Regions from separate parts of the Streptomyces sp. NPDC014733 genome, predicted to be linked through region 3. Evidence: riboswitches for the same ligand, from Rfam matches in the RefSeq annotation. Region 3 holds a riboswitch; each other region holds the start of a gene.

Region 1 (7,780 bases), on a different contig from region 3:
GTCCTCGTGCAGATGGCGGTAGAGCACCTGGGCCGCCGTGCCGCCGGTGTGCGGTTTGGCGCCGGTGAGCATCTCGTAGAGCACCACACCGCAGGCGTAGACGTCGACGCGGGCGTCGGCGGTGCCTTCCTCGATCTGCTCGGGCGCCAGATACGAGACGGTGCCCAGGACCGCGCCGGTGGTGTCGGTGTGCGCGCCGACCGTGCGCACCAGACCGAAGTCGGCGACCTTGACCCGGCCGTCGTCGCCGATCAGGACGTTCTCCGGCTTCATGTCGCGGTGCACCAGGCCCGCGCGGTGGGCGGCGCCCAGCGCGGCGAGGATCGGCTCCAGCACGTCCAGCGCGGCCCGCGGGCGGAGTGCGCCCCGCTCGCGCAGCACATCGCGCAGCGTGCACCCGGCGACGTACTCCATCGCCAGATAGACGTACGTGCCGTCGGTGCCCTGGTCGAAGACGCCGACCACATTGGGGTGCGACAGCTTGGCGACCGACTTCGCCTCGCGGATGAAGCGGTCCACGAACGCGCCGTCCACGGCCAGCGACGGATGCATCACCTTCAGGGCGAGCACGCGGTCGAGGCGGGTGTCCAGGGCGCGGTAGACCGTCGCCATGCCACCGGCGGCGATGCGCGCCTCGACGCGGTACCGGCCGTCGAGCAACTGCCCGACCAGGGGGTCCTGAAGGGTCGTATCCACGGCAGACGAGTCTACGAGGACCTACCGACACCGCCGCCAGTCCGGCGGCCGTACGGGCGCACTGCGGCCGAACGGTGACCGGAAGCGGCCGCGGGGCGACGGGATACGCCCGCCGCCCCGGGACGTCAGAACGCCGGGCGCTCCGGATCCAGCTCCGCGCGGCCGTCCCGCGGCGACGACGCCAGCGCGAAGTGGCGGCGCGGGATGCGTCCGGCGCGGAAGGCCAGCCGCCCCGCGTCGACCGCGTACCGCATCGACCGCGCCATCAGCTCCGGATCCTGCGCGCGCGTCACCGCCGACGCCAGCATCACCGCCGCGCACCCCAGCTCCATGGCGAGCGCCGCGTCCGAGGCGGTCCCGGCGCCCGCGTCGAGGATCACCGGGACCCCGGCGCGCTCGGTGATCAGCTGGAAGTTGTGCGGGTTGCGGATGCCCAGCCCGGAGCCGATCGGCGAGCCCAGCGGCATGATCGCGGCGCAGCCCACGTCCTCCAGCTTCCGGGCCAGCACCGGATCGTCGTTGGTGTAGGGCAGCACCGTGAAACCGTCGTCCACCAGGGTCTCCGCCGCGTCCAGCAGCTCCACCGGGTCGGGCAGCAGGGTCCGCTCGTCGGCGACCACCTCCAGCTTGACCCAGTCGGTGCCCAGCGCCTCCCGGGCCAGCCGGGCGGTGAGCACCGCCTCGCCCGCCGTGAAACAGCCCGCGGTGTTCGGCAGCACCCGGATGCCGTGCCGGTCGAGGACGGAGAGGACCGAACCCTGGACGGTCGGGTCCAGCCGCCGCATCGCGACCGTCGTCAGCTGTGTCCCGGACGCCAGCAGCGCCCGCTCCAGGACGTCCAGACTGGGCGCGCCCCCGGTGCCCATGATCAGCCGGGAGGTGAGGTCCGTACCGCCCAGGGTGAGGAGATCGTCGGCCATCGCTCAGCCCCCCTGGACTGCGGTCAGCACCTCGACACGGTCCCCGGCGGCGAGCGGGGTGTCCGTCCACCGGGAGCGCGGCACGACGGTCTCGTTGACGGCGGCGGCGACCCCGGACGGGGCGGCCGACAACGTCGCCACCAGCCGGTCCAGGGTCAGCCCGCCGGGGATCTCCCGGGCGGCGCCGTTGACGGTGACGGTGACCGGGGCGCCGGAGGGGGTGGACGGGACGGGGGAGGTCGGTGGGGTCATGCCTGCTGCTCCTGGAGGACGCGTCCCGGGGCGGCCGGCGCACCGGCGCCCGGGGCGAAGCGGTCGGGGGAGAACGGGCGGGCCTCCTCGGGCAGCCGCCCCGTGGTGAGCGCCTCGGCCAGCGCGTCACCGGTGATCGGCGTCAGCAGCACGCCGTTGCGGAAGTGCCCGGTGGCCAGCAGCAGCCCGGGCAGCGCCGTCGGGCCGAGCAGCGGCGCGTTGTCCGGCGAGGTGGGCCGCAGCCCCGCGCAGGTCTCCACCAGCGGCAGCTCCGTCAGGCCCGGCACCAGCTCGTGCGCGTCCCGCAGCAGCTCGTAGACGCCGCCCGCGGTGACGGTGGTGTCCCAGCCCAGCTCCTCCGTGGTGGCGCCGACGACCAGCTCGCCGTTCTCCCGCGGCACCAGATAGAGCGGCCCCCCGCGCACCACGGCCCGTACGGTGCGCGACAGGAACGCCGGGCTCCCCTGGGGCATGCGCGGCAGCCGCAGCCGCAGCACCTGGCCCTTCACCGGGCGCACCGGCGGCCGCACCTCGTCCGGCACCCCCGCCAGCCGCCCGCTGAGGCTGCCTGCGGCCAGCACGGTGGCGCCCGCCGCGATCCGGGTGCCGTCGGCCAGCTCGGCGCCGGTGGCACGCCCCGCGGCGACCGTCAGCCGGGCCGCGCGGGTGCGGTGGAAGGCCACCCCGGCCCGCTCGCACGCCACCAGCAGCGCCGCGGTCAGCCGCCGCGGATCGGTCTGGTGGTCGCCGTCGACCCGCAGCCCCCCGCGCACGCCGGGCGCGAGCATCGGCTCCAGGCGCCGGCACTCACGCCCCGGCAGCCAGACCGACTCCAGCCCGCACCGCACCTGGAGGGCGTGGAGCTCTCGCAGGTGGGCGCGGTCGTCGGCGTCGAGCGCCACGGCCAGGGTGCCGCAGGCGCGGTAGCCCGCGTCCAGGCCGCTCGCCTCCTCCAGCTCCGCCACGAAGTCCGGATAGCGGCGGGCGGAGGCGAGGTTGAGGCCGAGCAGCGTCTCCTCGCCGTGGTGGAGCTCGGTGACGGCGGCGAGCATCCCGGCCGCGACCCGGCCCGCGCCGCCGCCCGGCTCCGGATCGGCCAGCGCGGTCCGCAGTCCGCGCCGCGCGGCCCGCCAGGCGGTGACCAGCCCCATGAGGCCGCCGCCGATCACCAGGACGTCGGGGTGCGGTGGATCCGTCGGGCTCGGTGGTGTGGCAGATGGAGGCATGGGCGTCCAGCCCCTCCCTTCGCCGGCATGACCCGGATCAGGTTCGTACGGTCGGAGGCCGGTCAGCCTCCCTCTCAGCCCGGTACGCCGGGCTCCCGCGAGTGCGTGTCCGCCTCACCCTAGTACCCGCCTCCCGGGCCCCGTAAGGCGGCGCCCGGGGAGCGGACGGGCCGTCCGGGGGAGCGGGGAGCGGTCCGTAACGCTGTGTCAGAGATCTCCTTGCGCGGTGCTGCGGACCGCTTCGCGCGCCGTCCTAGAGTGACCGGGTGAGCGAGCAGAGGAAGTCCTCCCAGGCCCCTGACCACACGCCCCGCGTGGTGATCGCCGGTGCGGGTATGGCGGGCGTGCAGACCGCCGTCGCGCTGCGCGAGAACGGCTGGCACGGCGCGATCACCGTCTTCGGCGACGAGCCGCACCCGCCCTACGACCGGCCGCCGCTCTCCAAGGCGGTCCTGCTGGGCAAGGCCGACGGCGCCGCCTTCGACGTCGACTTCCGCTCCCTCGGCATCGAGCTGGAACTGGACCACCCGGTGACCGGCATCCGCCCCGGGGAACACCTGCTGGACACCGCGCGCGGCCCGGTCCGCTACGACCACGCCGTCCTCGCCACCGGGGCCGCACCCCTGCGGCTGCCCGGCACCGAGGGGCACCCCGGGGTGCACCTGCTGCGCACCCTGGACGACGCGCGGCGGCTGCGGCCCGTCCTGGCCGGGCGGAGCGAGATCGTCGTGGTCGGCGCGGGCTGGATCGGCGCCGAGTTCGCCACCGCCGCCCGGGAGGCGGGCTGCGCCGTCACCGTCGTCGAGGCCGCCGACCGCCCGCTGGCCGGGGCGCTGCCCGCCGAGGTCGCCGCCCACATGACGCCCTGGTACGCCGCGGCCGGTGCCGAACTGCGCACCGGCGCGCGGGTCGCCGCCGTCGGGGAGCGGGGCGTGGTGCTGGACGACGGCACCGCGCTGCCCGCCGACGCCGTCCTCGTCGGCATCGGCGCCCGCCCCGCCACCGGTTGGCTGGCCGGTTCCGGCATCGCGCTCTCGCCGGAGGACGGCTCGGTCCTCGCCGACGACCGGCTGCGCACCTCCGCCCCGGACGTCCACGCCGTCGGCGACTGCGCCTCCTTCCCCTCCGCCCGCTACGGCCGCAGACTCCTCATCCACCACTGGGACAACGCCCTCCAGGGCCCCCGCACCGTCGCGCAGAACATCACCGGCGACCCCGCCGAGGCCACCGTCTACGACCCGGTCCCGTACTTCTGGTCGGAGCAGTTCGGCCGGTTCGTCCAGTACGCGGGCGACCACGGCGGCGCCGACGAGCTGGTCTGGCGCGGTGATCCGGACGGCGCCGCCTGGTCGGTCATCTGGCTGCGCGACGGCGTCCTGGTGGCGCTGCTGGCGGTCGGCAGGCCCCGCGACCTGGCCCAGGGACGCCGCCTCATCGAGCGCGGCGCCGCCCTGGACCGGGTGCGGGCCGCCGACGCGTCCGTCCCGCTCAAGTCCGCGGTCCGCTGAGCCGCACGGGGCGTACGGGGACGGGCCCGGCGCCTGGCGGGGACCGTGCGCCGGGGCTCCGGCGCCGCCCGCGCGGCCCTCTCCGGCGACGCCCGGCTACCGACTGTCAGTGCGAGGTGGCACGCTTGTCCTGTGACCGAGATTGACGCAAACATCGATGGACTCGTCCCCGCCTGGCTCACCCTCCCCGACATCGCCGAAGAGTTCGGCGTCGAGGTGACGCGCGTACGGCAGCTGGTCAAGGAGGGCCAGCTGATCGCGGTGCGCCGCGGCGAGAACAGGGCACTGCACGTGCCGGCCGATTTCATCAAGGACGGCAAGGTCGTCAAGGGCCTCGTCGGCACCCTGACGCTCCTGCGGGACGACGGCTTCGCCGACGACGAGATGCTGGAGTGGCTCTTCACCGCGGACGACACCCTGCCCGGCACCCCCGCGCAGGCACTGCGGGAGAACCGCGGCACGGAGGTGAAGCGCCGGGCGCAGGCGCTCGCCGTGTGACGCCCGGGGTTGTCTTTCCGGTCCTCGCGGATCAGTGAGGACCGGAAGGCCCCCAGGGGCGGGCCGCGCCCCGGCCCGCCCGCACCACCCGCATCCGTAACCGCTACCGACGTGGCGTACGGCCGGAGCTCCCGGCCGTACGCCACCGCCTTGGGGGAGCACCCGATGACGACCCGGACCCACGCCGCCCGCGCCGCGGCCCTCGCCGACGCCCGGCTCTACCTCTGCACCGACGCCCGCACCCGCCAGGGCGACCTGCCGCAGTTCCTCGACGCGGTGCTCTCCTCCGGGGTGGACATCGTCCAGCTGCGTGACAAGGGCATGGAGGCGGCCGAGGAGCTGCGCCATCTGGAGACCGTCGCGGACGCCTGCCGCCGCCACGGCACACTCCTCGCCGTCAACGACCGCGCCGACGTCGCGCACGCCGCCGGAGCCGATGTGCTCCACCTCGGCCAGGGCGACCTCCCGGTGCCCGCCGCCCGCGCGCTCCTCGGCCCGGACGTCCTCATAGGCCGCTCCACGCACGCCGAGGCCGAGGCCGATGCCGCCCTCGCCGAGCCGGGCGTGGACTACTTCTGCACCGGACCCTGCTGGCCCACGCCCACCAAGCCGGGCCGCCACGCCCCGGGCCTCGGCCTCGTCCGGTACACCGCCGGGCAGGCACCCGAGCGCCCCTGGTTCGCCATCGGCGGCATCGACGCCGGCAACCTCGACGCGGTGCTCGACGCCGGCGCCCGCCGGATCGTCGTCGTCCGCGCCCTCACCGAGGCGGAGGACCCCGCCGCGGCCGCCGCCTCGCTCGCCGGACGGATACGCGAGCGGGCCGCCTGATCCGGCGGACGCCCGGCCCGGCGCCCGGTGACGGGGGCCCGGCGCCCGGGCGGCGCTGCCCGCCCTCCCGTCCCACTCCGTGGACGGGAACCAGCCCTATTCCGGCATTCCACCGGAGTCGGTTGGTGCCCGACCCACAGGTGGATAACCTTCCCGTATGGCCCTAGGTACCGCTTCCACCAGGACTGATCGCGCACACACCGTCCGTGAGCTGCTCGCTTCCGGCAAACAGTCGTACTCGTTCGAGTTCGCCGCCCCGAAGACCGAGAAGGGCGAGCGGACGCTGTGGAACGCCATCCGCCGCATCGAAGCGGTCGCCCCGACCTTCGTCTCCGTGACCTACGGCGCCGGCGGCACCTCCCGTGAGGGCACCGTCCGCGCCACCGAGCGGATCGCCACCGACACCACGCTGACGCCGGTCGCCCACCTCACCGCCGTCAACCACTCCGTGGCCGAACTGCGCAACATCATCGGGCAGTACGCCGACGCCGGCATCCGCAACATGCTCGCGCTCCGCGGCGACCCGCCCGGCGACCCGATGGGCGACTGGGTCCGCCACCCGCAGGGCATCACCTACGCCGCCGAACTGGTCCGCCTGATCAAGGAGTCCGGCGACTTCTGCGTCGGCGTCGCGGCCTTCCCCGAGATGCACCCGCGCTCCACGGACTGGGACACCGACGTCGCGCACTTCGTCGACAAGTGCCGCGCGGGCGCCGACTTCGCCATCACCCAGATGTTCTTCTACGCCGAGGACTACCTCCGGCTGCGCGACCGCGTCGCCGCCGCGGGGTGCGCGACGCCGATCATCCCCGAGATCATGCCCGTCACGAACATCCGGCAGATCGAGCGGTTCGCCCAACTGAGCAACGCCGCCTTCCCGCCTGAGCTCGCGGACCGCATCCTGGCCGTCAAGGACGACCCGTCCGCTGTACGCTCCATTGGCATCGAGTACGCCACGGAACTGTGCGCGCGCTTGAGGGCCGAGGACGTTCCCGGGTTGCACTTCATCACCCTGAACCACTCCACGGCGACCCTGGAAATCTACGAGAATCTGGGGCTGCACCAGCAGTCCTGATCACGGTGCCGCAGCGCGGCGGAAGAGGGGCGTACATGGGCTGGGCGGTCCTCTACATCGCATTCGGTTGCGTCGCGCTGTGGCTGCTGGGCGAGGTCCTCCTCCAGCACAAGGCCCGCCTCCGCTGGCGGCTGCTGGCCTTCACCGGATTCCTCGGTGTGGTGGCGGGCGTGCTCCTCCCGTCGGTGATCGTCATCGCCCTCGGCGCCGCCGCGTTCGCCACCGGACAGACCTACGTGACGCTCTCCTTCCGCCGCGGCTTCACCACCGGCTGGTCGCTGCGGAAGGCGCCGCCGGAGAACAACCGGCGCCGCCGGGCCAGGTCCGGTGGCCGCCGGCCCGCCCTGCACGTCTCCGACATCGAGGAGACGACCGGCCCCTCCGGCACCCCCGACGCCCCGGCCCCCGTGGACGGAGCCGACGCCTCCGGCCCGTACGACGCCACCGCGCCCCACACCGCCCCGGACGGCTACCCCTCCCACGACGGGTACGGCACCGCCCCGCAGCCCGACCAGGACGGCAGCTGGGCCCCCGACGGCCCCGCCGCCGCCCCCGTCTTCGGCGGCCAGGACGTCTATGCCCAGGGTGGCTACGCCCAGGACGTCTACGCTCCGCAGCCGCTCCCCGACGAGACCGGCCAGTACGGCGTCTACAGTCCCGACGCCCGTTCCGCCCCGCACGGCTCGGACGCCTACGCCCCGGCCTTCGGCCACCAGCCGGCGGACCCCGGCCCCTACGGCCACGGCGGCGGTTACGGCCCCGGCGCGCACGACG
Region 2 (7,780 bases), on a different contig from region 3:
GTCCGCCGCGCGGCCCGGCCGGCGACTGACCCGGCACGCGAGCGGCGCGCCGGCCACGGGGCGTCGTACGGTGTCCTCGGCCGGCGCCCCTCCGCGCGCGGCGGCGCCGCACCTGTGCGCCGTGGGCCGTGATCACGGGCCGATCGGCGGGTACGCTCCCGGAATCGGCGGGGCGCACGCCCCGGCGGTACACGGGCGCCCGGGTTCGGTGTCCGGAAAAAACGGGTTGATCTCGGGAGAAAACATCCGGGAACGCCGGGCTCCGGCGGATTGACCACCCCCTGGTGCGTCACAACCCGCGAGCAGCGTTCCTATGATGGGCGAACGACACCGCGGACCGCCGTCGACCAGGCAAAGGTCCGAGAGGTACACGGCGGCGCGATGGTGGAGGGGTCAATGACTCAGGGGGCCGGTCAGGGACCCATGGCGTGGACCATGGCGGCACACACTCCGGCGTCCTCACCGCCGCCCGGACCGTTCGACGGCGCGCCCCCGGGACCGCCGCAGGACAGCGTGCCCGCACCACCGCCCGCGCCCGCCGCCCCGCCTCAGCCCGACGACCTGCCCGATGGGTACACGCCAACCGCCCGTGATCTTCCGGTCATCGGCGCCGGCCGCACCGACACCCTGATCGACCAGCCCGCCGCGCATCTCCTGCCCGCTCCGGAGAGCGAGGGGGAGGCGGCCGCCGGTCCCGGCCCTCTCTACGTCGTCGGCGATGTGCACGGCTACTACGAAGAGCTGCGTGCGGCGCTGACCGCCGAGGGCCTGATCGACGCGGAGGGCAGCTGGGCCGCGGGCAACGCCCGGCTGTGGTTCCTCGGCGACTTCACCGACCGCGGTCCGGACGGCATCGGCGTCATCGACCTCGTCATGCAGCTGTCCGCCGAGGCGGCGGCGGCCGGCGGGTACTGCAAGGCGCTCATGGGCAACCACGAGCTGCTGCTGCTGGGCGCGAAGCGGTTCGGCGACACCCCGGTCCAGTCGGGCGCGGGTACCGCGTCGTTCCAGGCCGCGTGGCTGCTCAACGGCGGGCAGAAGACCGACATGGACCGCCTGGAGGACCACCACCTCCAGTGGATGGCCCGGCTGGACGCCGTGATGGAGGAGGACGGGCACCTGCTGGTGCACTCCGACACCACCGCGTACCTGGAGTACGGCGATTCGATCGAGGCCGTCAACGACACCGTCCACGACGTTCTGACCCGCAGCGAAGCCGACGAAGTCTGGGATCTCTTCCGGAAGTTCACCAAGCGCTTCGCGTTCCGCGACGACTCCGGCGCCGAGGCCGCGCGCCGCCTCCTCGACACCTACGGCGGCACCCGCGTCGTGCACGGCCACAGCCCGATCCCGTATCTGCTGGGCGAGGTCGGTACGGAGGACAGCGACGGCGAGCAGGTCGCGGTCGAGGGCCCGCACGTCTACGCCGACGGGCTGGCCATCGCGATGGACGGCGGCGTCACCATGGCCGGGAAGCTGCTGGTCACCCAACTGCCGCTGCGCGCCTGAGCGTTGCTGCCCGGCGCGCTGCCGGGGGAGTCGGCCGGGCGCCGTACGGGCGCCCGGTGCCTGCCGCGCGTGTCAGGTGACGGCGAGCCAGACCACCCCGGCGCAGAAGAGGGTGGCGGCGAGGGAGAGCGGCGCGTGGCGGATGCGGCGGATGCGTTCGACGCGGTGGAGCCCGAAGCCGGCCAGTACGGCGATGAGCAGCACGGCGAGCGTGCCGATCGTGCCGGGCAGCACGCCCTGACTGAATCCGAAATCCCCGGTGTGCCGGAGAAACCAGACCACGCCCACCCACTTCATGTCCCACCCCTGTGTGTCGCCGCCGTCCCGCCCCTGGTCAACGGCGGAGCGGGACGGCCAACGTAGCAACTCCCGGCGGCGGGCAGCGGACCGGCGACGGGGCGGGCACCAGCCGGTGCGTGGCCGACACGCCGGTGGTCGTCAACGGCGTTGTCCGTCGGCCGTTTTGCTGAAGACGCCGGCCCGGGCGGCCGCGGCCGCGGCTTCCGCGGCGCGGTCCGCGGCGGCTTCGTCGAGCGGTGCGTCGCTGGTCAGCAGGCGGTGGTAGAGCGGGGCGGAGACGGCGCGGACGACCTCGCCGGTGTCGGTGTCCGCGGGGAGTTCGCCCCGCTCGACGGCCTGCTGGACGCACGGCTGCCACTCGGCGACGCGGATCCTGTAGAAGCGGTGGAGGGCGGCCGCGGTCTGGTCGTCGCAGGTGGCGGCGGCGAGGACCGCTTTGAAGAGGGCGCCCTGGCGCGGGTCGGCGAGCGTGCGGCGCACCAGTTGGGCGTTGGCGCGCAGGTCGCCGAGGAGCGTGCCCGTCTCCGTCCGCGGCAGGGACTGCTCGGCCATGTCCGCGAGCAGGTCGGCGACCAGCTGTGCCGGCGAGCCCCAGCGGCGGTAGACCGTCGTCCTGCCCACCTCCGCGCGGCGGGCCACGTCGGCCAGGTCCAGCCCGGCGAGGCCGCCTTCCGCCAGGGCGTCTCCGGCGGCCCGCAGGACCGCGGCGCGTACGCGCGCGGTGCGGCCGCCCGGACGCACGCTCCCGGGGTCCGTACTCTCGGTCGCCATAACGGGACTCCTGTTCCATTAGCCGGAGGGACTCTGCTACGTTGAGCACCATATTAACGGGACGGAAATCCCCTTAGGGGTCTCGGTGGGGCCGTCCCGCGTCTCCCGCCCTGGCCGTCCCCGCGGACGGGGCGGCACGGAGAGGGGAAGCGACATGGAATACCGGCAGCTGGGCGCGTCGGGACTGCGGGTTCCGCAACTGAGCTTCGGCGCGGGCACCTTCGGCGGGCGCGGGGAACTCTTCGGCGCCTGGGGCACCACCGACGCGGCGGAGGCCCGCCGCCTGGTGGACATCTGCCTCGACGCGGGCGTCACCCTCTTCGACACCGCCGACGTCTACTCCGCCGGCGCCTCGGAGGAGGTGCTCGGCGCCGCCGTCAAGGGCCGCCGCGACCAGGTCCTGATCTCCACCAAGGCCGGTCTGCCCCTGGGCGACGGCCCGGCCGACTGGGGAACCTCACGTTCCCGCCTGCTCACCGCCGTCGACGACGCGCTGCGCCGCCTGGGCACCGACCACATCGACCTCTTCCAACTGCACGGCTTCGACGCCGCCACACCGGTCGAGGAAGTCCTCGCCGCCCTCGACACGCTCGTACGGAGCGGCAAGATCCGCTACACCGGCGTCTCCAACTTCTCCGGCTGGCAGCTGATGAAGTCGCTCGCCACCGCGGACCGGTACGGCTACCCGCGCCACATCGCCCACCAGGTCTACTACTCGCTCATCGGCCGCGACTACGAGTGGGAGCTGCTGCCCCTCGCCCAGGACCAGGGCGTCGGCGCCCTCGTCTGGAGCCCCCTCGGCTGGGGACGGCTGACCGGCAGGATCCGCCGGGGCGCACCGCTCCCGGACGGCAGCCGCCTGCACCGCACGGCCGACCAGGCCCCGCCCGTGGCGGAGGAACTCCTGTACCGGGTGGTCGACGTCCTCGACGAGATCGCCGAGGAGACCGGGAGGAGCGTGCCGCAGATCGCCCTCAACTGGCTGCTGCAACGCCCCACCGTCTCCTCGGTGATCATCGGGGCCCGTGACGAGGCACAGCTGCGGCAGAACCTCGGCGCGGTCGGCTGGAGCCTCGCCCCCGAGCAGACGGCCCGGCTCGACGCCGCGAGCGCCCGGCCCGCCCCGTACCCCTACTTCCCGTACGAACGGCAGGAGGGGTTCGCCCGGCTCAACCCGTCGCCGCTGCGGCGCCCGGCCGGTCGAGGTGCCGTCGTACGCGGCTGACCTGGTGCGTTGGCTGTTACGCGGGGTGCACCGGGGCCGCCCGTCGAGGGGAGCCCCGGTGCGGCGGGCGGACCGTCAGTCGGCCAGCGGGAGATAGACGCGGTTGCCGGCGGCCGCGAACTCCTTGGACTTCTCCAGCATCCCCGCCTCGATCTCCTCGGGGCTGGCGCCGTCCTCACCGCCGAACTGCTCGGTGATGCTCCGGCTGATCTTCATCGAGCAGAACTTCGGGCCGCACATGGAGCAGAAGTGCGCGGTCTTCGCCGGCTCCGCGGGCAGCGTCGCATCGTGGAACTCCCGTGCGGTGTCGGGGTCGAGGGCCAGGTTGAACTGGTCCTCCCAGCGGAACTCGAAGCGGGCGTCCGACAGGGCGTCGTCCCACTCCTGGGCGCCGGGGTGCCCCTTGGCCAGGTCCGCCGCATGAGCCGCGATCTTGTACGTGATGACGCCGGTCTTCACATCGTCGCGGTCCGGCAGCCCCAGGTGCTCCTTGGGCGTGACGTAGCAGAGCATCGCCGTGCCCCACCAGGCGATCATCGCGGCGCCGATGCCCGACGTGATGTGGTCGTAGGCGGGCGCGATGTCCGTGGTCAGCGGGCCGAGCGTGTAGAACGGCGCCTCCTCGCAGATCTCCTGCTGGAGGTCGACGTTCTCCTTGATCTTGTGCATCGGGACATGGCCCGGGCCCTCGATCATCGTCTGCACACCGTGCGCCTTGGCGACCTTGTTCAGCTCGCCGAGCGTCCGCAACTCCGCGAACTGCGCCTCGTCGTTGGCGTCCGCGATCGACCCGGGACGCAGCCCGTCACCGAGCGAGAACGTCACGTCGTACGACGCGAGGATGGCGCACAACTCCTCGAAGTGCGTGTACAGGAACGACTCCTGATGGTGCGCCAGACACCAAGCGGCCATGATCGAACCACCGCGGGAGACGATGCCGGTCTTGCGGCGGGCGGTCAACGGCACGTACCGCAGCAGGACTCCGGCGTGGACCGTCATGTAGTCGACGCCCTGTTCCGCCTGCTCGATGACGGTGTCCTTGTAGATCTCCCAGGTCAGCTCCTCGGCCTTGCCGTCGACCTTCTCCAGCGCCTGGTAGAGCGGGACGGTGCCGATCGGCACCGGGGAGTTGCGCAGCACCCACTCACGGGTGGTGTGGATGTTGCGGCCGGTGGAGAGGTCCATGACCGTGTCGGCACCCCAGCGGGTCGCCCAGGTCATCTTCTCCACCTCCTCCTCGATGGACGAGGTGACCGCGGAATTGCCGATGTTGGCGTTCACCTTCACCAGGAAGTTCTTGCCGATGATCATCGGCTCGATCTCCGGGTGGTTGACGTTCGCCGGCAGCACCGCGCGGCCCGCCGCGATCTCGTCGCGGACGAACTCCGGCGTCACGCCCTCGCGGACCGCGACGTACTCCATCTCCGCGGTGATCTCGCCGCGCCGCGCACAGGCGAGCTGGCTGACCGCCGCGCCGCCCCGCCCGCGCCGGGGCTGGCGGGGACGTCCGGGGAAGACCGCGTCAAGATTGCGCAGTCCACCACGGGGTGATGTGTGCTTGAGTCCGTCGTCCTCGGGGCGCGGCGGGCGGCCCGCATACTCCTCCGTGTCGCCCCGCGCGATGATCCAGTTCTCCCGCAGCGGTGCCAGACCACGGCGGACATCGGTGTCGATCTGGGGATCGGTGTACGGACCTGACGTGTCGTACAGCGTCACGTCCTTGCCGTTGGTGAGGTGCACTCGCCGGACCGGCACCCGCAGGTCCGGGCGTGATCCGGTGACGTAGCCCTTGTGCCAGCCGAACTCCTTGACGGAGCCGTCCGCGCCGGACTCGCCGTTTTCGGGCGTGCGTGCATCCTGCAGAGTCATGAAGACCCAACTCCCTACGCCGGCATTACCCGGTAACAGGTTCGGCGGTCGACGCAGCGGCTTCCGTCCACGACGTTTCACGTGAAACGTCGTCGGGACGAAGGTCAGCGCCCTCTCAGCCCGGTGCTCCGAGCTCCCGCGATTGCAAAGGTGCCACCACGGTAGCGGCCGGTACGGCGAGGTGGCCAGGGGGCCCGGACTTCTTGCGATGATCGGGCGGTGACCGGCATCGACACGTCCTCACCCGCCTCCGCCGCCGCCCCTGCCCCCGGGCACGGACACGGCCACGGCCACTCGCACGGCCACGGCCCGGCAGCGCCCGTCTCCCGGCATCTGCGGAAGGTCATCGCCGCGGTGCTGATCCCGTTCGCGGTCGCCGTCGCGGTCGGTCTGGTGGTGCTGTGGCCGGGCGGCGCCCCCGGCCACAAACCGTCCGGCGTCGGCTTCGACCAGCCCCAGGAGTCGGCCCGCGTGACCAAGGTCGCCGAGGTCGACTGCGCCAGTGTCCATGCCCAGGAGCAGCCCGTCCCCGGAGAGCAGCCGAACGGGCCCCCGGCTGCCGCCAAGGGCCCCTGCGAAGTGGCGACGGTGAAGGTGACGAGCGGTGAGAACGCCGGACGGACCTTCGACACGGTGGTCACCCCGGACGCGCTGCGCCACTACTCCACCGGCCAGGAGGTCCAGGTCGCGTACTCCCCCAAGGCGCCGAAGGAGTTGCAGTACTCGATCAGCGACGTCGACCGGACGGTCCCGATGTGGGTGCTGGCCGCGCTCTTCGCCGCCGCCGTCGTCGTGGTGGGGCGGCTGCGTGGCGTACTGGCCCTGGTCGCGCTGGTGGCGAGCTTCGGGGTGCTGACGCTGTTCATCCTCCCGGCAATCCTCCAGGGCTCGAACCCGCTGGTCGTCGCCGTGGTCGGCGGCAGCGCCATCATGCTGATCGCGCTCTACATGTGCCACGGTCTGACCGCCAGAACCTCGGTCGCCGTCCTCGGCACCCTCGCCTCGCTGCTGCTCATCGGGCTGCTCGGTTCGGTGTTCATCGGCTGGGCGCTGCTGACCGGCAACACCGACGACTTCACCGGGCTGGTGCACGGCCTCTTCCCGCACATCGAGATCCGGGGCCTGCTGCTGGCGGGCATCATCATCGGCTCGCTGGGCGTGCTCGACGATGTGACGGTCACCCAGACCGCGGCCGTGTGGGAGCTGAAGGAGGCCGATCCCTCGGCGTCCTGGCACACGCTCTACCGCGCCGCGATGCGGATCGGCCGGGACCACATCGCCTCGGTGGTGAACACCCTCGTCCTCGCCTACGCCGGCGCGGCGCTCCCGCTCATGCTGCTCTTCTCGATCGCGCAGAGCGGAGTGGGCGCGGTCGCGGGGAGCGAGGTGGTGGCCGAAGAGATCGTACGGACGCTGGTCGGCAGCATCGGGCTGGTCGCCTCGGTGCCGCTGACGACGCTGCTGGCCGCGCTGGTCGTCTCGGCCGACCGCGGACGGCCCGCGGGAGAGGTGAACGGGGCCGCCGGCCGGGATGCCGGTGCGCCACCGGCCGGGGGTCGGGCGGCGGCACGCCGCGGCGGACGCGGGCGGCGCCGCAAGGTCTGAGGGCCACCGGAGGCGGGACCGGACATCGGCGGGAGCGGTGCCGCGCCGACCGGGCCGGAACCGGCACTCGGCCCGGACCGCGGGGGACGAGCGGTCCGGGCCGGGCGCGGGCGGTGGCTCTGCCCGCCGGCGACAGCGGGGTCAACCCGCCTTCGACGCCTCGGACAGGATGCGGTCCAATGCCGCCTCCAGGGTGTCGCACACCTCTTCCGCACCGAGTGGCACCAGCCGGTCCGTACGGTCGAGGAACGCCACCAGTGGTGGGGCGCTGACGCGGAAGAGCGCGCGTTCGGAGCCCACTTGAAGGCTGATGAAGACATCGCTGAGATGTCCGCCTCCGGCAGGTTCGATGCGCACATCGCCCTCACCGGACGGTCTGCTCAACCCGTCGAGCATCAGCTCACGGCTGAAGGCCCAGGTCACCGGCGTATCGCCGGGTAGGTCGAAAGTGAGGCGGACGGCGTACGGATCGGCGCTGTCGAAGTCGAGCTGCACCGGAAT
Region 3 (7,780 bases):
GGTGTCCTCGTCGAGCTGAAGTGCGAGACGGACTTCGTCGCCAAGGGTGAGAAGTTCCAGGCCGTCGCCAACGAGATCGCCGCGCACGTCGCCAAGACCTCCCCGGCCGACATCGAGGCGCTGCTCGCCTCCGAGATCGAGGCCGGCAAGACCGTCCAGGCGTTCGTCGACGAGGCCAACGCCAACCTGGGCGAGAAGATCGTCCTGGACCGCTTCGCGCAGTTCACCGGCGGCTACGTCGCGGCCTACATGCACCGCACCATGCCCGACCTGCCCCCGCAGATCGGTGTCCTCGTCGAGCTCGACAAGGAGAACGCCGAGATCGCCAAGGGCATCGCCCAGCACATCGCCGCGTTCGCGCCGAAGTACCTGGCCAAGGACGACGTGCCGGCCGAGGTCGTCGAGGCCGAGCGCCGCGTCGCCGAGGAGACCACGCGCGCCGAGGGCAAGCCCGAGGCCGCCCTCCCGAAGATCGTCGAGGGTCGCCTCAACGGTTTCTTCAAGGACGCGACGCTGCTCGGTCAGCCCTACGCGCTCGACAACAAGAAGTCGGTCGAGAAGGTCCTCCAGGAGGCCGGTGTCACCCTGAAGCGCTTCTCGCGCATCAAGGTCGGCATCTGAGCGAGCCGGAACGCCCGCACCACCGCGAGACCGGCCGCCACGGCCGACCGCCTGGTGCAGGGCAGCGAATGACCCGCGGCCCCATTAGGGTCGTACGCAGTCGGCCGCACACCGGCCGGCCGCAGATGTGACGAGGAGGCCATTGCCGCACAGGGATCTGAACCAGACCCACGGCAATGGCCTCCTTCGTATGTGTACGAGGAGAGCTTCACATGAACCACGGTGCCGACGGCTCGGATAAAGCCGGCAATCCCGACAGCGGCGGGAAGGGACGCTTCCTGCTCAAGCTGTCCGGCGAAGCATTCGCCGGCGGCGGCGGTCTCGGCGTCGACCCCGACGTCGTCCACGCCATCGCCCGCGAGATCGCCGCCGTGGTACGCGACGGCTACGAGATCGCCATCGTGATCGGTGGCGGCAACTTCTTCCGTGGCGCCGAACTCCAGCAGCGCGGCATGGACCGGGCCCGCTCCGACTACATGGGCATGCTCGGCACGGTCATGAACTGCCTCGCCCTCCAGGACTTCCTGGAGAAGGAAGGCATCGACTCCCGCGTCCAGACCGCCATCACCATGGGGCAGGTCGCGGAGCCGTACATCCCGCTGCGCGCCGTGCGCCACCTGGAGAAGGGCCGCGTCGTCATCTTCGGCGCCGGCATGGGCATGCCGTACTTCTCCACCGACACCACGGCCGCCCAGCGCGCCCTGGAGATCGACGCCCAGGCCATGCTGATGGGCAAGAACGGCGTGGACGGCGTGTACGACGCCGACCCGAAGAAGAACCCCGACGCGGTCAAGTTCGACGCTCTCGAATACGGCGAGGTCATCACCCGCGACCTGAAGGTCGCCGATGCCACCGCCATCACGCTGTGCCGCGACAACAAGCTTCCGATCCTCGTCTTCGAACTGCTCGCCGAGGGCAACATCGCGCGTGCGGTGAAGGGTGAGAAGATCGGCACGCTCGTCAGCGATCAGGACACCCGGGCCTGACGGCCCCAACTGCCGCGCGGGCACGGGGCGTCGCCCCGCGCCCCGCGGCACCTCCCGTGCACGGGGACGAGACCGGCACGGGGATGGACAACCGCCTGCCGGTCGGACACCGTGCAGGAGTGGACGCGCGGCAGGGGCGAGGCTCTGCTTCTTACGAATAAGACCAGGAGCAAGTGGTGATCGAAGAGATCCTCCTCGAAGCCGAGGAGAAGATGGAGAAGGCCGTCGTGGTCGCCAAGGAGGACTTCGCCGCGATCCGCACGGGGCGTGCGCACCCGGCGATGTTCAACAAGATCGTGGCGGACTACTACGGTGCGATGACGCCGATCAACCAGTTGGCGTCGTTCTCGGTCCCGGAACCGCGGATGGCCGTCGTGACGCCGTTCGACAAGAGCGCCCTGCGCAACATCGAGCAGGCGATCCGTGACTCGGACCTCGGTGTCAACCCGAGCAACGACGGCAACATCATCCGTGTGACGTTCCCGGAGCTGACCGAGGAGCGCCGCAAGGACTACATCAAGGTCGCCAAGACCAAGGGCGAGGACGCGAAGATCTCGATCCGCAGCGTCCGCCGCAAGGCCAAGGAAAGCCTGGACAAGCTGGTCAAGGACAAGGAGACCGGCGAGGACGAGGTCCGCCGCGCGGAGAAGGAGCTCGACGACACCACCGCGAAGTACGTCGCGCAGGTGGACGAGCTGCTCAAGCACAAGGAATCCGAGCTCCTCGAGGTCTGATGAACGAGTCATCCTGGGGCTCCTCGCCCGGCGCCGGTCCTTGGGGGCCGGCGCCGGACCACGGGGCGGCCCCCGCGCCGCATGGGGCGGCGTCCCCCGCCGCGGCGGGGCACTCATACGACGGGGGAGCGGTCGCCCGGACCCGCCCGCTGCCCGTCGTGCCCGACACCGGCGGACACCAGGACGACGACCGGGACCACCGGGGCCCCCGGGATGACCCGAACCACCGGGACGACCGGGGGGCCACTCACCTGAGCGGCCCCCTGTTCCGCGACGAAAAGCCGCAGGAGCCCATGGCCACGCCTTTCCCCGGTTCCCCCGGGCCCGAGGGCTCGACGGACCCGCAGAAGCCCCACCCGACGGAGCCGGAGAAGCCCAAGAAGAAGAGCGCGGGGCGTAATCTGCGCGCCGCGATAGGGGTGGGCGTCGGCCTCGGCGTGGTCATCCTCGCCTCCCTCTTCGTCTACAAGCCCGTCTTCATCGGCGTGATAGCGGTCGCTGTCGTCGTGGGCCTGTGGGAGCTGACCGCGCGCCTCGCGGAGCGCAAGGACATCCAGGTACCGCTGATCCCGCTCGCCGTCGGCGGCACCGCCATGGTGATCGCCGGGTACGTCCGCGGGGCCGGTGGCGCGTGGACGGCGATGGCGCTCACCGCCCTGGCGGTTCTCGTGTGGCGGATGACAGGGAAGCCGGAGAACTACCTGCGGGACGTCACCGCGGGCGTGTTCACAGCGTTCTACGTCCCGTTCCTCGCCACCTTCGTCGCCCTGATGCTCGCCGCCGACGCGGACGGGCCGCAGCGGGTGCTGACGTTCCTGCTGCTGACCGTCGTCAGTGACACCGGGGCGTACGCCGTGGGGTGGCGGTTCGGGAAGCACAAGCTCGCGCCCCGGATCAGCCCCGGCAAGACGCGTGAGGGCCTGGTCGGCGCCGTGCTGTTCGCGATGGTCGCCGGCGCGCTGTGCATGGAGTTCCTGATCAAGGGCGGTGCGTGGTGGCAGGGTCTGCTGCTGGGCCTCGCGGTCGCCGCCAGCGCCACCCTCGGTGACCTCGGCGAGTCCATGATCAAGCGGGATCTCGGCATCAAGGACATGGGCACTCTGCTGCCGGGCCACGGCGGCATCATGGACCGACTCGACTCCCTGCTGCCCACCGCCCCGGTCGTCTGGCTGCTCTTCGTGATCTTCGTGGGCGCGGGGTGACCTCCGCGCTCCACGCCTGACATCGCCTCCGTCACCGGGTGACGGGAAGCCCCCTGCCGACGGGGAACCGTTGGCAGGGGGCTTCTGCGTGTGCGCACGGGGCCACCGCATGGGGCGGCCGGCACTCCGGCGCCCCATGCGCGGCGGCCCCATGCAGCGGCCCGGCCATCGCGGAACTCCGCACGGGCACGACCGGGCACCGCACCGTCACGGCGGCGAGCTGACCGCGCACCTCGCCGCCTGTCTGCGCCATGCGCCGGTGGCCCCGTCCGCCTGCTCCGGGGCCATCTACGACATCACCCTGGGGCGTAGGGGGGCCGTCACCCACCTCCGTGAGGCCTGGCACTTCTGACCGCGGGCGGGCCGCCCCGTGCCTGCACATCCGGGGTGACCGCCCCCACCCTCGGGACGGCCCGGCCCGCCCTGGGGGTCTGCGACACTGGATGCACCATGCCGAAGCCCGGAGAACTCACCTTTGTCGCGCCGCGTGGGGCCAAGAAGCCCCCGCGGCACCTCGCCGATCTCAGCCCTGTGGAGCGCCGTGAAGCGGTGGCCGCGATCGGGGAGAAGCCGTTTCGTGCCAAGCAGCTGTCGCAGCACTACTTCGCGCGGTACGCGCACGACCCGGCGCAGTGGACGGACATCCCCGCTGCCGCGCGGGAGAAGCTGGCGACGGAGCTGCTGCCCGATCTGATGAGCGTGGTGCGGCACATCTCCTGTGATGACGACACCACCCGCAAGACCCTCTGGAAGCTGCACGACGGCACCCTCGTCGAGTCGGTGCTGATGCGGTACCCCGACCGCGTCACCATGTGCATCTCCTCGCAGGCCGGCTGCGGTATGAACTGCCCGTTCTGCGCCACGGGGCAGGCCGGTCTGGACCGTAACCTCTCGACGGCGGAGATCGTCCACCAGATCGTCGACGGCATGCGGGCGCTGCGTGACGGCGAGGTGCCCGGCGGCCCCGCGCGGCTGTCCAACATCGTGTTCATGGGCATGGGGGAGCCGCTCGCCAACTACAAGCGGGTCGTCGGCGCCATCCGGCGGCTCACCGACCCCGAGCCGGACGGCCTGGGGCTGTCCCAGCGCGGAATCACCGTGTCGACGGTCGGTCTGGTCCCGGCGATGCTGCGGTTCGCCGACGAAGGCTTCAAGTGCCGCCTCGCCGTCTCGCTCCATGCGCCCGACGACGAGCTGCGCGACACGCTGGTGCCGGTCAACACCCGCTGGAAGGTCCGCGAGGTGCTCGACGCGGCGTGGGAGTACGCGGAGAAGTCCGGCCGCCGGATCTCCATCGAGTACGCCCTCATCCGTGACATCAACGACCAGGCATGGCGCGGTGACCTGCTCGGGCGCCTGCTCAAGGGGCGACGCGTCCATGTGAACCTCATCCCGCTGAACCCGACACCCGGGTCGAAGTGGACCGCCTCGCGGCCCGAGGACGAGCGGGCGTTCGTCCGGGCCATCGAGGCGCACGGCGTGCCGGTGACGGTGCGCGACACCCGGGGCCAGGAGATCGACGGGGCCTGCGGTCAGCTCGCCGCCTCCGAGCGCTGACCCCGCGCTGGTACCGTGTGATCGAACAAATGCACATTCCGACAGGGGAGCGCCGCAGCGCTGAGAGTGCGGGGAGACCGTAGAGATACGGGGGACCCGCAGACCCTTGAACCTCGCCCGGGTCATTCCGGGTAGGAAGTTCGGTCATCACTCATGCTGTTGCGCCCCGTGCGGCGCCGCGCGAGACGCGTTCCGACGTGCCCCGTGCGGCGCCGCATGGGGCCGCGTCTCTTCCTGGCCAGCCAGGAGGAACATTCAGTGGGTCACACCAGCCGTACCACCACCCGCAGAGCCGCCGCGGCCGTCGCGGTCGCCGCCGTCACCATGGGCGGAGTCGCAGCCTGCGGCAGCTCCGGCAGCGACGCGGCGGACGCCAAGACCGTCACGCTCGTCAGCCACGACTCGTTCAACGCCTCGAAATCGGTGCTCGCCGACTTCGAGAAAGAGAGCGGCTACAAGGTCCGCATCCTCAAGGGCGGCGACGCCGGGAAGGCCGTCAACCAGGCGATCCTGTCCAAGGACAACCCGCAGGGCGACGTCTTCTTCGGCATCGACAACACTCTGCTCTCGCGCGGTCTGAAGGCCGGGATCTTCGCCCCGTACCAGGCCAAGGGGCTCGACACGGTGCCGGACGCACTCCAGCTCGACAAGGCCGGGCACCATGTCACCCCGCTCGACTACGGCGACACCTGCGTCAACTACGACCGCGCGTACTTCACCGCGCACCACCTCGTGCCGCCGAAGACCTTCAACGACCTGATCAAGCCGCAGTACAAGAACCTGCTGGTCACCGAGAACTCCGCGACATCCTCGCCGGGGCTCGCCTTCCAACTCGGCACCATTGCCGCGTACGGCCAGGACGGCTGGCAGGACTACTGGAAGAAGCTCAAGGCCAACGGCGTGGAGGTCGTCGACGGCTGGGAGCAGGCGTACAACGAACGGTTCTCCGGCTCTGCCGCGGGCAAGGACAAGGGCGACAAGCCGCTGGTCGTCTCGTACGCCTCCAGCCCGCCCGTCGAGGTGCTCGGTAAGAAGCCGGAGCCGAAGCAGGGCCCGACCGGCGTGGCCACCGGCACCTGCTTCCGCCAGATCGAGTTCGGCGGCCTGCTCAAGGGCGCGAAGAACGCGAAGGGCGGCAAGGAACTGCTGGACTTCCTGCTGAGCCGGAAGTTCCAGGAGGACATGCCACTCCAGATGTTCGTCAACCCGGTCCGCAAGGACGCCACCGTGCCCGCGCTGTTCACCAAGTACGGCGCGACGATCGACAAGCCGGCGACGGTGGCGCCGGAGACGATCACCGCGCACCGCGAACAGTGGATCAAGCAGTGGTCCTCGCTCGTCCTGAAGTAACCGCACGGGGCCGCCGCCCCATACGCGCCACCGCGGTGCGCATGGGGCTGCTGGCCCTGCCGCTCGTGTTCTTCGCGCTGTTCTTCGCCTACCCCGTCGCGGCGATCGTCGGCCGCGGACTCAGCGACGGCGGCCACTGGCAGTTCAGCCGGCTCACCGCCGTTCTCGGCGACCCGGACATCCTGCACGTCCTGTGGTTCACGCTCTGGCAGGCGGCCGCCTCCACCGGCCTGACGCTGCTCGTCGCCCTTCCCGGGGCGTACGTCTTCGCTCGCTTCGACTTCCCCGGCAAGCAGCTGCTGCGCGCCGTCGTCACCATCCCGTTCGTCCTGCCCACCGTCGTCGTCGGCTCCGCCTTCCTCGCGCTGGTCGGCCGCGGCGGGCTCCTCGACGACCTGTGGGGGGTGCGGCTGGACACCACGGTGTGGGCGATCCTGCTGGCGCACGTCTTCTTCAACTACGCGGTGGTCGTCCGCACCGTGGGCGGCCTGTGGAGCCAGCTCGACCCGCGGCAGGAGGAGGCCGCACGGGTGCTCGGCGCCGGACGGTTCGCCGCATGGCGCCGGGTGACGCTGCCCGCGCTCGGCCCGGCTGTCGCCGCCGCCGCGTTGATGGTCTTCCTGTTCACCTTCACGTCGTTCGGCGTGGTGCAGATCCTCGGCGGCCCCACCTTCTCCACCCTGGAGGTGGAGATCTACCGGCAGACCGCCGACTTCCTCGATCTGCCCACCGCCGCCGTCCTGACCCTGATCCAGTTCGTCGCGGTGCTGGGCCTGCTGGCGCTGCACGCCTGGACGGTGCGGCGCCGCGAAACCACCCTCCGCCTCGTCGACGCCGCGCGCACCGCGCACCGCCCGCGGGGCGGTGGGCAGTGGGCGCTGCTGTGGGGCACCGTCACCGTCATCGCGGTGCTCCTCGTGGCCCCGCTCGTCGTCCTCGTCGTCCGGTCCTTCGCCGGTCCGGACGGCTACGGGACGGTCTTCTACACCACGCTGGGCTCGGCCGCGTCCGCCGACAGCACCTTCGCCGTCGCGCCGCTCGACGCGCTGTGGAACTCCTTGGCCTACGCCGCCGCGGCCACCGTCATCGCCCTGGCGATCGGTGGGCTCGCCGCCGCCGCGCTCACCCGACGGGGCGGCCGCCTCGTGCGCGGCTTCGACGCGCTGCTGATGCTGCCGCTCGGGGTGTCCGCAGTGACCGTCGGCTTCGGCTTCCTGATCACCCTCGACAAGCCACCGCTGGATCTGCGCTCCTCCTGGTGGCTGGTGCCGCTCGCCCAGGCCCTCGTCGGTGTGCCGTTCGTGGTGCGCACCATGCTGCCGGTGCTGCG

What was found. Region 3 has a riboswitch for thiamine pyrophosphate ahead of ACF1BH_RS26170 (thiamine ABC transporter substrate binding subunit). Riboswitches for the same ligand answer to the same signal wherever they lie in the genome.
Region 1: linked by a shared signal. The riboswitch ahead of thiO (glycine oxidase ThiO) and the one ahead of ACF1BH_RS26170 (thiamine ABC transporter substrate binding subunit) in region 3 are both predicted to bind thiamine pyrophosphate.
Region 2: linked by a shared signal. The riboswitch ahead of thiC (phosphomethylpyrimidine synthase ThiC) and the one ahead of ACF1BH_RS26170 (thiamine ABC transporter substrate binding subunit) in region 3 are both predicted to bind thiamine pyrophosphate.

The regions. Positions count from the first base shown of each region.
Region 1 is NZ_JBIBYO010000005.1:399,107-406,886, forward strand. Features, by position in the region: gene pknB (Stk1 family PASTA domain-containing Ser/Thr kinase) at 1-696, opposite strand, end outside; gene ACF1BH_RS15525 (thiazole synthase) at 822-1,616, opposite strand; gene thiS (sulfur carrier protein ThiS) at 1,620-1,868, opposite strand; gene thiO (glycine oxidase ThiO) at 1,865-3,094, opposite strand; TPP riboswitch at 3,092-3,203, opposite strand; gene ACF1BH_RS15540 (NAD(P)/FAD-dependent oxidoreductase) at 3,361-4,602, shown strand; gene ACF1BH_RS15545 (Rv2175c family DNA-binding protein) at 4,735-5,100, shown strand; gene thiE (thiamine phosphate synthase) at 5,266-5,931, shown strand; gene metF (methylenetetrahydrofolate reductase [NAD(P)H]) at 6,089-7,006, shown strand; gene ACF1BH_RS15560 (hypothetical protein) at 7,042-7,780, shown strand, end outside.
Region 2 is NZ_JBIBYO010000006.1:171,535-179,314, reverse strand. Features, by position in the region: gene ACF1BH_RS16755 (LacI family DNA-binding transcriptional regulator) at 1-29, shown strand, start outside; gene ACF1BH_RS16750 (metallophosphoesterase) at 436-1,509, shown strand; gene ACF1BH_RS16745 (hypothetical protein) at 1,582-1,806, opposite strand; gene ACF1BH_RS16740 (TetR/AcrR family transcriptional regulator) at 1,948-2,580, opposite strand; gene ACF1BH_RS16735 (aldo/keto reductase) at 2,735-3,805, shown strand; gene thiC (phosphomethylpyrimidine synthase ThiC) at 3,881-5,674, opposite strand; TPP riboswitch at 5,669-5,824, opposite strand; gene ACF1BH_RS16725 (YibE/F family protein) at 5,903-7,279, shown strand; gene ACF1BH_RS16720 (SsgA family sporulation/cell division regulator) at 7,421-7,780, opposite strand, start outside.
Region 3 is NZ_JBIBYO010000014.1:72,414-80,193, forward strand. Features, by position in the region: gene tsf (translation elongation factor Ts) at 1-621, shown strand, start outside; gene pyrH (UMP kinase) at 834-1,607, shown strand; gene frr (ribosome recycling factor) at 1,784-2,341, shown strand; gene ACF1BH_RS26155 (phosphatidate cytidylyltransferase) at 2,341-3,543, shown strand; gene ACF1BH_RS26160 (hypothetical protein) at 3,680-3,895, shown strand; gene rlmN (23S rRNA (adenine(2503)-C(2))-methyltransferase RlmN) at 3,994-5,100, shown strand; TPP riboswitch at 5,134-5,256, shown strand; gene ACF1BH_RS26170 (thiamine ABC transporter substrate binding subunit) at 5,317-6,450, shown strand; gene ACF1BH_RS26175 (ABC transporter permease) at 6,486-7,780, shown strand, end outside.